Regions from separate parts of the Flintibacter porci genome, predicted to be linked through region 2. Evidence: a T-box and tRNA genes for the amino acid it is inferred to sense, from the RefSeq annotation. Region 2 holds a T-box; the other holds one or more tRNA genes.

Region 1 (4,422 bases), on a different contig from region 2:
GTGGAATTAAAAAAACTGCTGATTGCTTCTCTCAACACCGCAAAGTCCAAACAAGGAAATTCTCCTCCGGCCTTATAGAACATACGTTCTAATCCGTAGACATAATATACTCCCTTTGTCCGGTTCTGTCAAGTTTGTTTTTCCCGTATTTACCAAGAAAAAAGCCGTAAATTGTCCTGACAACGGGACATTTCAGGAAAAAAGCACAAAAAACAGCGCGCCATATTTGAAATGGCGCGCTGTTTCTTTTGAAAATTATGCTTAGAAATACTGCTTGATGCCCTCGGGAGCCAGGTCGGGCTCGTCGCTGATGGTGATGGTGAACTTGATGTTGTGCTTCTCACCGAAGTTGTTCAGCCAAGCCAGGAACTCCTCGGTCTCGGCATAGTTCTCGATGGGAACGATCTTGGTCAGGCTGTCGATAAAGACATGGGTAATGTCATAGTTACCGGCATACAGGCCGCTGACGAAGCCCTTCAGGGCGGTGTAATTGGCAATATCATACTGGCTGGCCTCTACCAGGCGGATCTGATAGTGAATGTCGAAGGTGAGCTTGTTGCCCTTCTCGATGCACACCACGTTGCCGTGCTCGCTGCCAACGGCCTCGTTGATCATGTCGATCATCTGCTTGGTCTTGCCGGTGCCCTTCTTACCCATGATAACTCGAATCATGTGAATCACTCCTTAATGGATGTTACGTGGGAAGCAGGTCCCTTACGTTACTATAACTTTAACATAAGAGGGGCCGGTTTTCAACCGCAAAGTTATGAATTTTTTTGGTAGAGCGGCGGTCAGCGCAGAGCATAAATCCCGGCCTTTTCCGGAAAATCTGGAAAAGGCCGGGATTTGTTTCATTTCGTCGGATTTAGCCGCTTACAGCCGCTTTTCCAACTCTGCTTTCTCCTTCTCGCAACCGGGCTTGCGCCCGCCGAGTCAGGCCGCGAAGGCTTCGCTGCTCTTACAGCCGCTCCTCCAGAGCCTTCTTCTGCTCCTCGTAGCCGGGCTTGCCCAGCAGAGCATACATGTTGACCTTGTAGGCCTCCACGCCGGGCTGGTTGAAGGGGTTGACCTCCAGCAGATAGCCGGACAGGCCGCAGACATACTCGAAGAAGTAGATGAGGTAACCGGCGGTCTTGGCAGACAGAGCGGGCATCTCAATGCGCACATTGGGCACACCGCCGTCCACGTGGGCCAGGATGACCGCCCGCATGGCCTGCTCGGCCACAAAGGCCATGGACTTGCCGGACAGGAAGTTCAGGCCGTCCACGTTCTCGGGATCGTTGGGGATGATGAACTCGCCCTTGGGGGCAAACTGCACCACGGTCTCAAACATGAGCCGCTCGCCCTCCTGGATATACTGGCCCATGGAGTGCAGGTCGGCGGTAAACTCCACGCTGGCGGGGAACAGGCCCTTGCCCTCCTTGCCCTCGCTCTCGCCGTAGAGCTGCTTCCACCACTCGGAGAAGAACCGGAAGCAGGGCTCATAGCAGGCCAGCAGCTCCACCTTCTTGCCGCCCTGGTACAGAGCGTGGCGGGCAGCAGCATACTGCCAGGCGGGGTTCTCAGCGCCGCCCACGGACAGGTCGGTCATAGCCTGGGCCGCGCCGCCCATGAGCTCGGCAATGTCGATACCGGCCACGGCAATGGGCAGCAGACCCACTGCGGTGAGCACGGAGAAGCGGCCGCCCACGTCGTCGGGCACCACGAACTCCTCGTAGCCCTCGGCGTCGGCCAGACCCTTCAGCGCGCCGCGGGCCTTATCGGTGGTGGCGTAGATGCGCTCCCGGGCGCCCTCCTTGCCGTACTTCTCCTCCAGCAGAGCCTTGAAGATACGGAAGGCCACAGCGGGCTCGGTGGTGGTGCCGGACTTGGAGATGACGTTCACGGAGAAGTCCCGGTCGCCGATGAGGGCGATGGTCTCCAGCAGAGCGTCGGTGGACAGGCCGTTGCCGGCAAACAGGATGTCGGGGGTGTCCTTCTTCTTCAGATTATAGTTGGGAGAGGCCAGCAGGTCGATGACAGCACGGGCGCCCAGATAGGAGCCGCCGATGCCGATGACCACCAGCACCTGGGACTGCTGCTGAATCTTCTTGGCAGCGGCCTGGATGCGAGCGAACTCCTCCTTGTCGTAGTCCCGGGGCAGATACACCCAGCCGGTGAAGTCGCCGCCGGGGCCGTCATGGTTGGCCAGCATAGAGGCGGCCTTCTCCAGACCAGCCATGCGCTGGGTCAGGTAATCCTGGGGAATGAACCCCTCCAGTTTTGTCAAATCTAAGTGAAGCATACTTGCAGGTCCTCCTTGAGAAGTGAAGTATAGGATGCTGGAATCAGTATAGCACAAAACGTCCCGTTTTCCACCTGGAAAAAATCAATGGAAATAAGGAAATTTTTCTCCCTCCTGCACAAAAAAAAATCCAAAATAACTCTTGACAAATGGCCACATACAGGATAAAATAGTCCATGCTGTTCGGACGATTAGCTCAGCTGGTAGAGCATCCGCTTGACGTGCGGGAGGTCACAGGTTCAAGTCCTGTATCGTCCACCAGATAAGCACGGAAACAACTTGTTTCCGTGCTTTTTTGTTTTTCTTAGGATCTGCTTAAAAACCCCCGCTCTGCCTTGCAATCCCCCTCTGCCCCGGGTAAAATAGGGACAAATCTCCAGCGGCTGTACCGGCACGGTCCACTCTGCTGGCAACAGGAGGAACCCACCATGGATCATTGCTCCGACCTCACCAGGGCACCCGGCGCTCCAAACCAGGTCCGCATCCCCTATCTGGACGCCCTGCGCTGTCTGGCCATTCTTCTTGTCATCGCACTGCATGTGACCGCCCCCATCATGGTCAGCCCCACCCTGTCTCAAACCAATACCTGGCTTGCCTGCATGGTGCTGGACCCGCTGGTGCGGGTGGGTGTGCCTTTATTTTTGATGATCAGCGGCTGCCTGATGCTGGACGATCCCCGCTCCAGAGAGATCACACCCTTTTACAAAAAGCAGCTGCCTAAGCTGCTGATCCCTCTGGTGGTCTGGAATGGGATCTACTTCGCCGTGGCGGTCCTCACCGGCTCCCAGCCCCTCAGCCTGTCGGTCTTTCTGCAGCTTCTCCTGGGCCAGGGCGTGAAGTACCACATGTGGTACATCTACATGCTCCTTGGCATCTACCTGATCTGCCCCTTCCTGCGGCGGCTGATCGAGACCTGCACCCCCCGGCAGATTCTGCTTCTGTTTGGCATCATTCTGTTCTCCTCCACCCTCCGTCCCGCCCTCAATCAGGTCCTCCCCTTCCAGGTGGTGCTGTTTGGCCCTATGCTGGAGGGACTGGTGGGGTATGTCCTGTTGGGCTGGCTGCTGGGGCGGCAGGAGCTGAGCCGCCGGACCCGGCTTTTGATCTATCTGGGCGGCGCGGCAGGATATGCCGTGCATTTGGTGGGGAATCTGCTCTACGCCTGCCCGGAACAGAGCTATCTCCCCTTTGAAAGCGGCTACGCCTTCCCCCACTATCTCATTGCCGCCGTCCTGTTCGTGTGGGTGCGCACCTTCTTTTCCCACCACGCCCAGGCGCTGCGCCCGGCCCAAAAGCCCCTGCGCCTGTGCGCCCAGGTGGTCTTTGGCGTGTACTGGGTCCACCCTCTGGTGCTGGACGTTATCACCCATCTGCAGCCCGATGCTCTGCCCCTGGCTGCCGCTCTGGTTTTGCAGGGCGTGCTGACCGCCCTGCTCTCCTTCCTGTTTGCCGCCTGCGTGTCCAGGATCCCCCTGCTGCGCCGCCTGCTCCAGGGATAACCGCACAACTTTTTCATACGCAAAAAAAGCATCCGCAACACGGATGCTTTTTTGCTGCGCCTGCAGCGAAATTTCCCTTGTAACACCCCCTTTCTCTGGGGTAAAATAGGGGTATCCCTTTAAAAACCCCCGCCCCGGCAGACGTTTGAGGCAAGTCTCCCCGGGCGAAAAATCGTACCACCCCCCGTCTCTGTCTGGAAACGGGGGCATTGGCGCGTCTATAACTTCCATATTATGGAATATAAGGTCACTAGGAGTGATTTGCTTTGAATATATTACGTTCTGTTTTACAAAACCTGCCGGAATTTCAGCAGCTGCTGGCCGCGTTGGACGGGGGACAGTCCCCGGCGGCGGTGTCCGGCCTGGGCGCGGTGCACCGGGCCCACTTTGCCGCCGCCCTGGGCGCGGCCTCGGACCGACCCGTGGTGGTGGTGTGCGCCGATGAAAGCGAGTGCGAGCGCATGGCCCGGGACCTGGCCTTCTTCACCGGCCAGAGTGTGCCGGTGCTCACCGCCCGGCAGTTTACCTTCCACAACGCCGCCACCGTCTCCCACCAGTGGGAGCACCGGCGCTTGAAGCTGCTGTGGGCGCTGTCGGAGGGGGAGCTGCCCTGCCTGGTGGCCTCGGTGGAGGCCCTCC
Region 2 (4,422 bases):
TCAAGAAAAGTAAGTTACATGGACTGAAGCTGCTCCTGGAGCTTGGCCACCAGCTCGGTGAGCTTGACGGCGCGCTCCTTCTCAGCCTCTACGACATGAGCGGGAGCCTTGTTGACAAAGCCGGGGTTGTTGAGCTTGGTGTTCAGCTTCTCCAGCTCGGCGCTGTTCTTCTTCAGCTCCTTCTCCATGCGGGCCTTTTCCTTCTCCATATCCACCAGCTCGGCCAGAGGCATGGACAGCTGAGCCACGTGGGTGACCACGGTGACGGTGCCGGCGGCCTCGGGAGCCACGCCGCTGTCCACAATGGACACCTCGCTGGCATAGGCCAGCTTCTTGAGGAAGGGGATACCCAGCTCAAAGACGGCCTTCTCGCTGGTGGCCACGGTGAGGTGGGCCTTCTTGGAGGGGGGCACGTTCATCTCGCTGCGGCGGGTACGCACGGCACGGATGGCGTCCATGATGAGCTCCATGGCCTTCTCTTCCTCGGGAAAGTTGCGGCTGTCGCTGACCTGAGGCCACTGGGACAGCATGAGGAAGTCGCCCTCGTGGGGCAGAGCCTGCCAGATCTCCTCGGTGATGAAAGGCATGAAGGGGTGCAGCAGCTTGAGCATGTCGGTGAGGACATAGCACAGCACCTGCTGAGCACGGACCTTGCTGTCCTCGTCGTCGCCCTGGAGGCGGGTCTTGGTCAGCTCGATATACCAGTCGCAGTAGTCGTCCCAGATGAAGTCGTAGATCTTCTGCGCGGCCACGCCCAGCTCGTACTTGTCCATGTTCTCGGTGATCTCGCCGATGGCACGGTTGAGCTTGGACAGGATCCACTTGTCCTCCAGCTCCAGCTTCTCGGGCAGCTCACACTTGTCGATGGTCAGGTTCATCATCAGGAAGCGGCTGGCGTTCCAGATCTTGTTGGCGAAGTTGCGCATGGCCTCGCACCGCTCGGTGTAGAAGCGCATGTCGTTGCCGGGGCTGTTGCCGGTGACCAGGTTGAAGCGCAGGGCGTCGGCGCCGTACTTCTCGGCGATCTCCAGGGGATCGATGCCGTTGCCCAGGCTCTTGGACATCTTGCGGCCCTTGTCGTCGCGAACCAGGCCGTGGATGAACACGGTGTGGAAGGGAGGCTGCTTGGTCTGCTCGCAGGCGGAGAAGATCATGCGGGCCACCCAGAAGAAGATAATGTCGTAGCCGGTAACCAGCACGTCGGTGGGGTAGAAGTACTTCAGGTCCTCGGTCTCCTCGGGCCAGCCCAGAGTGGAGAAGGGCCACAGGGCGGAAGAGAACCAGGTATCCAGTACGTCGGGGTCCCGGTGGATGTTCTTGGAGTGACACTTCTCACACTCGCAGGCATCCTCACGGCTGACGGTCATGTGACCGCAGTCGTCGCAGTACCACACAGGAATCTGATGGCCCCACCACAGCTGACGGGAGATACACCAGTCGTGGACGTTCTCCATCCAGTTGAGGTAGGTCTTGGAGAAGCGGTCGGGGACAAACTTGGTCTCGCCCTCTTCCACCACGCGGATGGCCTCCTTGGCCAGGGGCGCCATCTTGACGAACCACTGGGCGGAGATGATGGGCTCCACATCGCTGTGGCAGCGGTAGCAGGTGCCCACGTTGTGCTGGTGGGGCTCAACCTTCACCAGATAGCCCTGCTCCTCCAGGTCGGCCACGATGGCCTTGCGGGCCTCGTAGCGGTCCATGCCGGAGTACTTGCCGTAGCCCTCGACCACCTTGCCGTTGTCGTCCAGCACGCGGATGGTCTCCAGGTTCTGGCGCAGACCGACCTCAAAGTCGTTGGGGTCGTGGGCGGGGGTCATCTTTACGCAGCCGGTACCGAACTCCATGTCCACGTACTCGTCAGCCACGATGGGCATCTCACGGCCCACCAGGGGCAGGATGCACTTCTTGCCCACGATGTCCTTATAGCGCTCGTCGTCGGGGTGGACGGCCACGCCGGTATCGCCCAGCATGGTCTCAGGACGGGTGGTGGCCACGATGACATAGCGGCCCTCCTCGCCCTGGATGGGGTAGCGGATGTGCCAGAAGTAGCCGGGCTTGTCCTGATACTCGACCTCGGCGTCGCTCAGAGCAGTGACGCAGTGGGGGCACCAGTTGATGATGCGGCTGCCCTTGTAGATGAGGCCCTTCTCATACAGGCTGCAGAAGACCTCACGCACCGCCTTGGAGCAGCCCTCGTCCATGGTGAACCGGGCGCGGTCCCAGTCGCAGGATACGCCCATCTTCTTCTGCTGCTTGACGATGCAGTCGCCGTACTTGTGCTTCCAGTCCCAGACACGCTCCAGGAACTTCTCGCGGCCCAGGTCGTAGCGGGTCAGACCCTCCTTGGTGCGCAGCTCCTCTTCCACCTTGATCTGGGTGGCGATGCCGGCGTGGTCCATGCCGGGCACCCACAGGGCGGCGTAGCCCTCCATGCGCTTAAAGCGGATGAGGATATCCTGCAGGGCGCAGTCCATGGCGTGGCCCATGTGCAGCTGGCCGGTGACGTTGGGGGGAGGCATGACGATAGTAAAGGGCTTGCGCTCCGGGTCACGGTGACCCTTGAAGCAGCCGTTTTTCTCCCAGGTCTCATAGACCCGGGACTCGACTTCCTGGGGCTCATAAACCTTTGGCAGTTCTTTTTTCATGGGTGTTGTAACACTCCTCTGTTGTGTGCTCCGGCAGGGCCGGGCGGGGTTCGGCTCCGGGCAAAAAAATCGCCCTGAGCCTTGAAAGGCTCAGGGCGAACGAAACGTCCGTGGTACCACCTGAGTTCGGACCGGAGGTCCGCGCTCTGACCCGGTAACGGCGGGAGCCGCCGTCCCTTACTGCGACTTGGGGGACGGAGCTTGGAAGCCACCTTCACCTGCTTTGGGGGGAGACTCGCACCGACCGTCTCCTCGCTGTGCCGCCTGGGCAGGCTACTCCTCTTCCGCAATGCTTTTACAAAATAACATTATAAAGAGGCGGTTTCCAAATGTCAATGGGGAACTTCACTCACTTCTTGTCAAAATACTCCCGGGTCAGGCGAATGACCGTGCCGGACAGGAGCAGCAGGCCCACCAGGTTGGGGATGGCCATCATACCGTTGAGGGTGTCGGAGATGTTCCACATGAGGGTGCCGGAGCCCACAGAGCCCACCACGCACATAAGGACAAAAGCGATTTTGAAGATGACGTTGACCACCTTGTTGTTGTTGCTCAGGTAACCCCAGCAGCGATCGCCGTAGTAGCTCCAGCCAAGAATGGTGGACAGGGCGAAGAACAAGAGGCTAATTTGCAGGACTGTGCCGCCGATGGTGCCGGGGAGAATGGCGTTGAAGGCCGCCGCTGCCGCCGCGCCGTTGGAGGCGAAGGAGCTGAGGTCATACTCCAGAACGCCGGAGAGGAGGATGGCCATGGAGGTAAGGGTACAAATCACGATGGTGTCCACAAATACCTCGAATACGCCCCACATGCCCTGCTCTACCGGCTCCTGGGTGTCGGAGGCGGCGTGGGCCATGGGAGCGGAACCAAGGCCGGCCTCGTTGGAGAACACGCCCCGGGCCACGCCCTGCTGCATGGAGATCATAATCGTGTAGCCGGCCACACCGCCGCCGATCTCACGGGGCTCCAGGCTGAAGGCCTGAGTGAAGATAGAGGCCAGAGCGGCGGGCACGTCGGTGATGCGCAGGACGATAATGGCCAGACCGGCCACGATGTAGAACATGGCCATAAAGGGCACCAGATAGGAGGCAACCTGGCCGATGCGCTTGACCCCGCCGATGACGACGATGGCGGTGAGGATGGCCAGGATGATGCCGGTATACAGGGGATCCAATCCAGTGAGGGACTGCACTGCGCCGGCGATCTCGGTGGACTGGGCAATGTTGCCGATGCCGAAGCAGGCGATACCGCCCAGCAGGGCGAAGAGGATGGCCAGCCACTTCTGGCCTGCGCCCTTCTCAATGTAGTACATGGGGCCGCCGTAGTGGGCGCCCTTCTCGTCTACCTGACGGTATTTCACGGACAGCACGATCTCAGCGTACTTGGTCATCATGCCAAAGAAGGCGGAAACCCACATCCAGAACACCGCGCCGGGACCGCCGACAAAGATAGCGCCGGTGACGCCGGCAATGTTGCCGGTACCCACCGTGCCGGCCAGAGCGGTAGATACCGCCTGGAAGGGGGTGAGGTTATGCTGGCTGCCGCTCTTTTTCTTATCCTTGGAAAACAGGGTGCCAATGGTGTTGCGCAGGATGAACCCAAAGCGCCGGGCCTGCAGCCCCCGGGTGCGGAAGGTGAGGTAGATGCCGGTGCCAACCAATAAAACCAGCATGATAGGACCCCAGACCACGCCGTTTACCGCACTGTTGATGGCTTCGATTTGTGCAAGCATTGTGATCCCTCGCTCTCGTGTTTCAGCGGAACACACACATCCGCTGTG

What was found. A T-box is a leader RNA that pairs with one kind of tRNA and senses whether it is charged. The one in region 2 lies ahead of ACEVJL_RS03185 (valine--tRNA ligase), so its partner is inferred to be a tRNA-Val.
Region 1: it encodes a tRNA-Val, which carries the amino acid that the T-box ahead of ACEVJL_RS03185 (valine--tRNA ligase) is inferred to sense. The anticodon was not compared.

The regions. Positions count from the first base shown of each region.
Region 1 covers NZ_JBHEVB010000008.1:166,038-170,459, reverse strand. The annotation lists gene ACEVJL_RS10685 (four helix bundle protein) at 1-78, shown strand, start outside; gene ACEVJL_RS10680 (hypothetical protein) at 262-672, opposite strand; gene ACEVJL_RS10675 (glucose-6-phosphate isomerase) at 959-2,284, opposite strand; tRNA gene ACEVJL_RS10670 (tRNA-Val) at 2,470-2,545, shown strand; gene ACEVJL_RS10665 (acyltransferase) at 2,713-3,783, shown strand; gene mfd (transcription-repair coupling factor) at 4,050-4,422, shown strand, end outside.
Region 2 covers NZ_JBHEVB010000002.1:263,565-267,986, reverse strand. The annotation lists gene ACEVJL_RS03185 (valine--tRNA ligase) at 15-2,645, opposite strand; T-box leader at 2,734-2,944, opposite strand; gene ACEVJL_RS03180 (alanine/glycine:cation symporter family protein) at 2,995-4,374, opposite strand.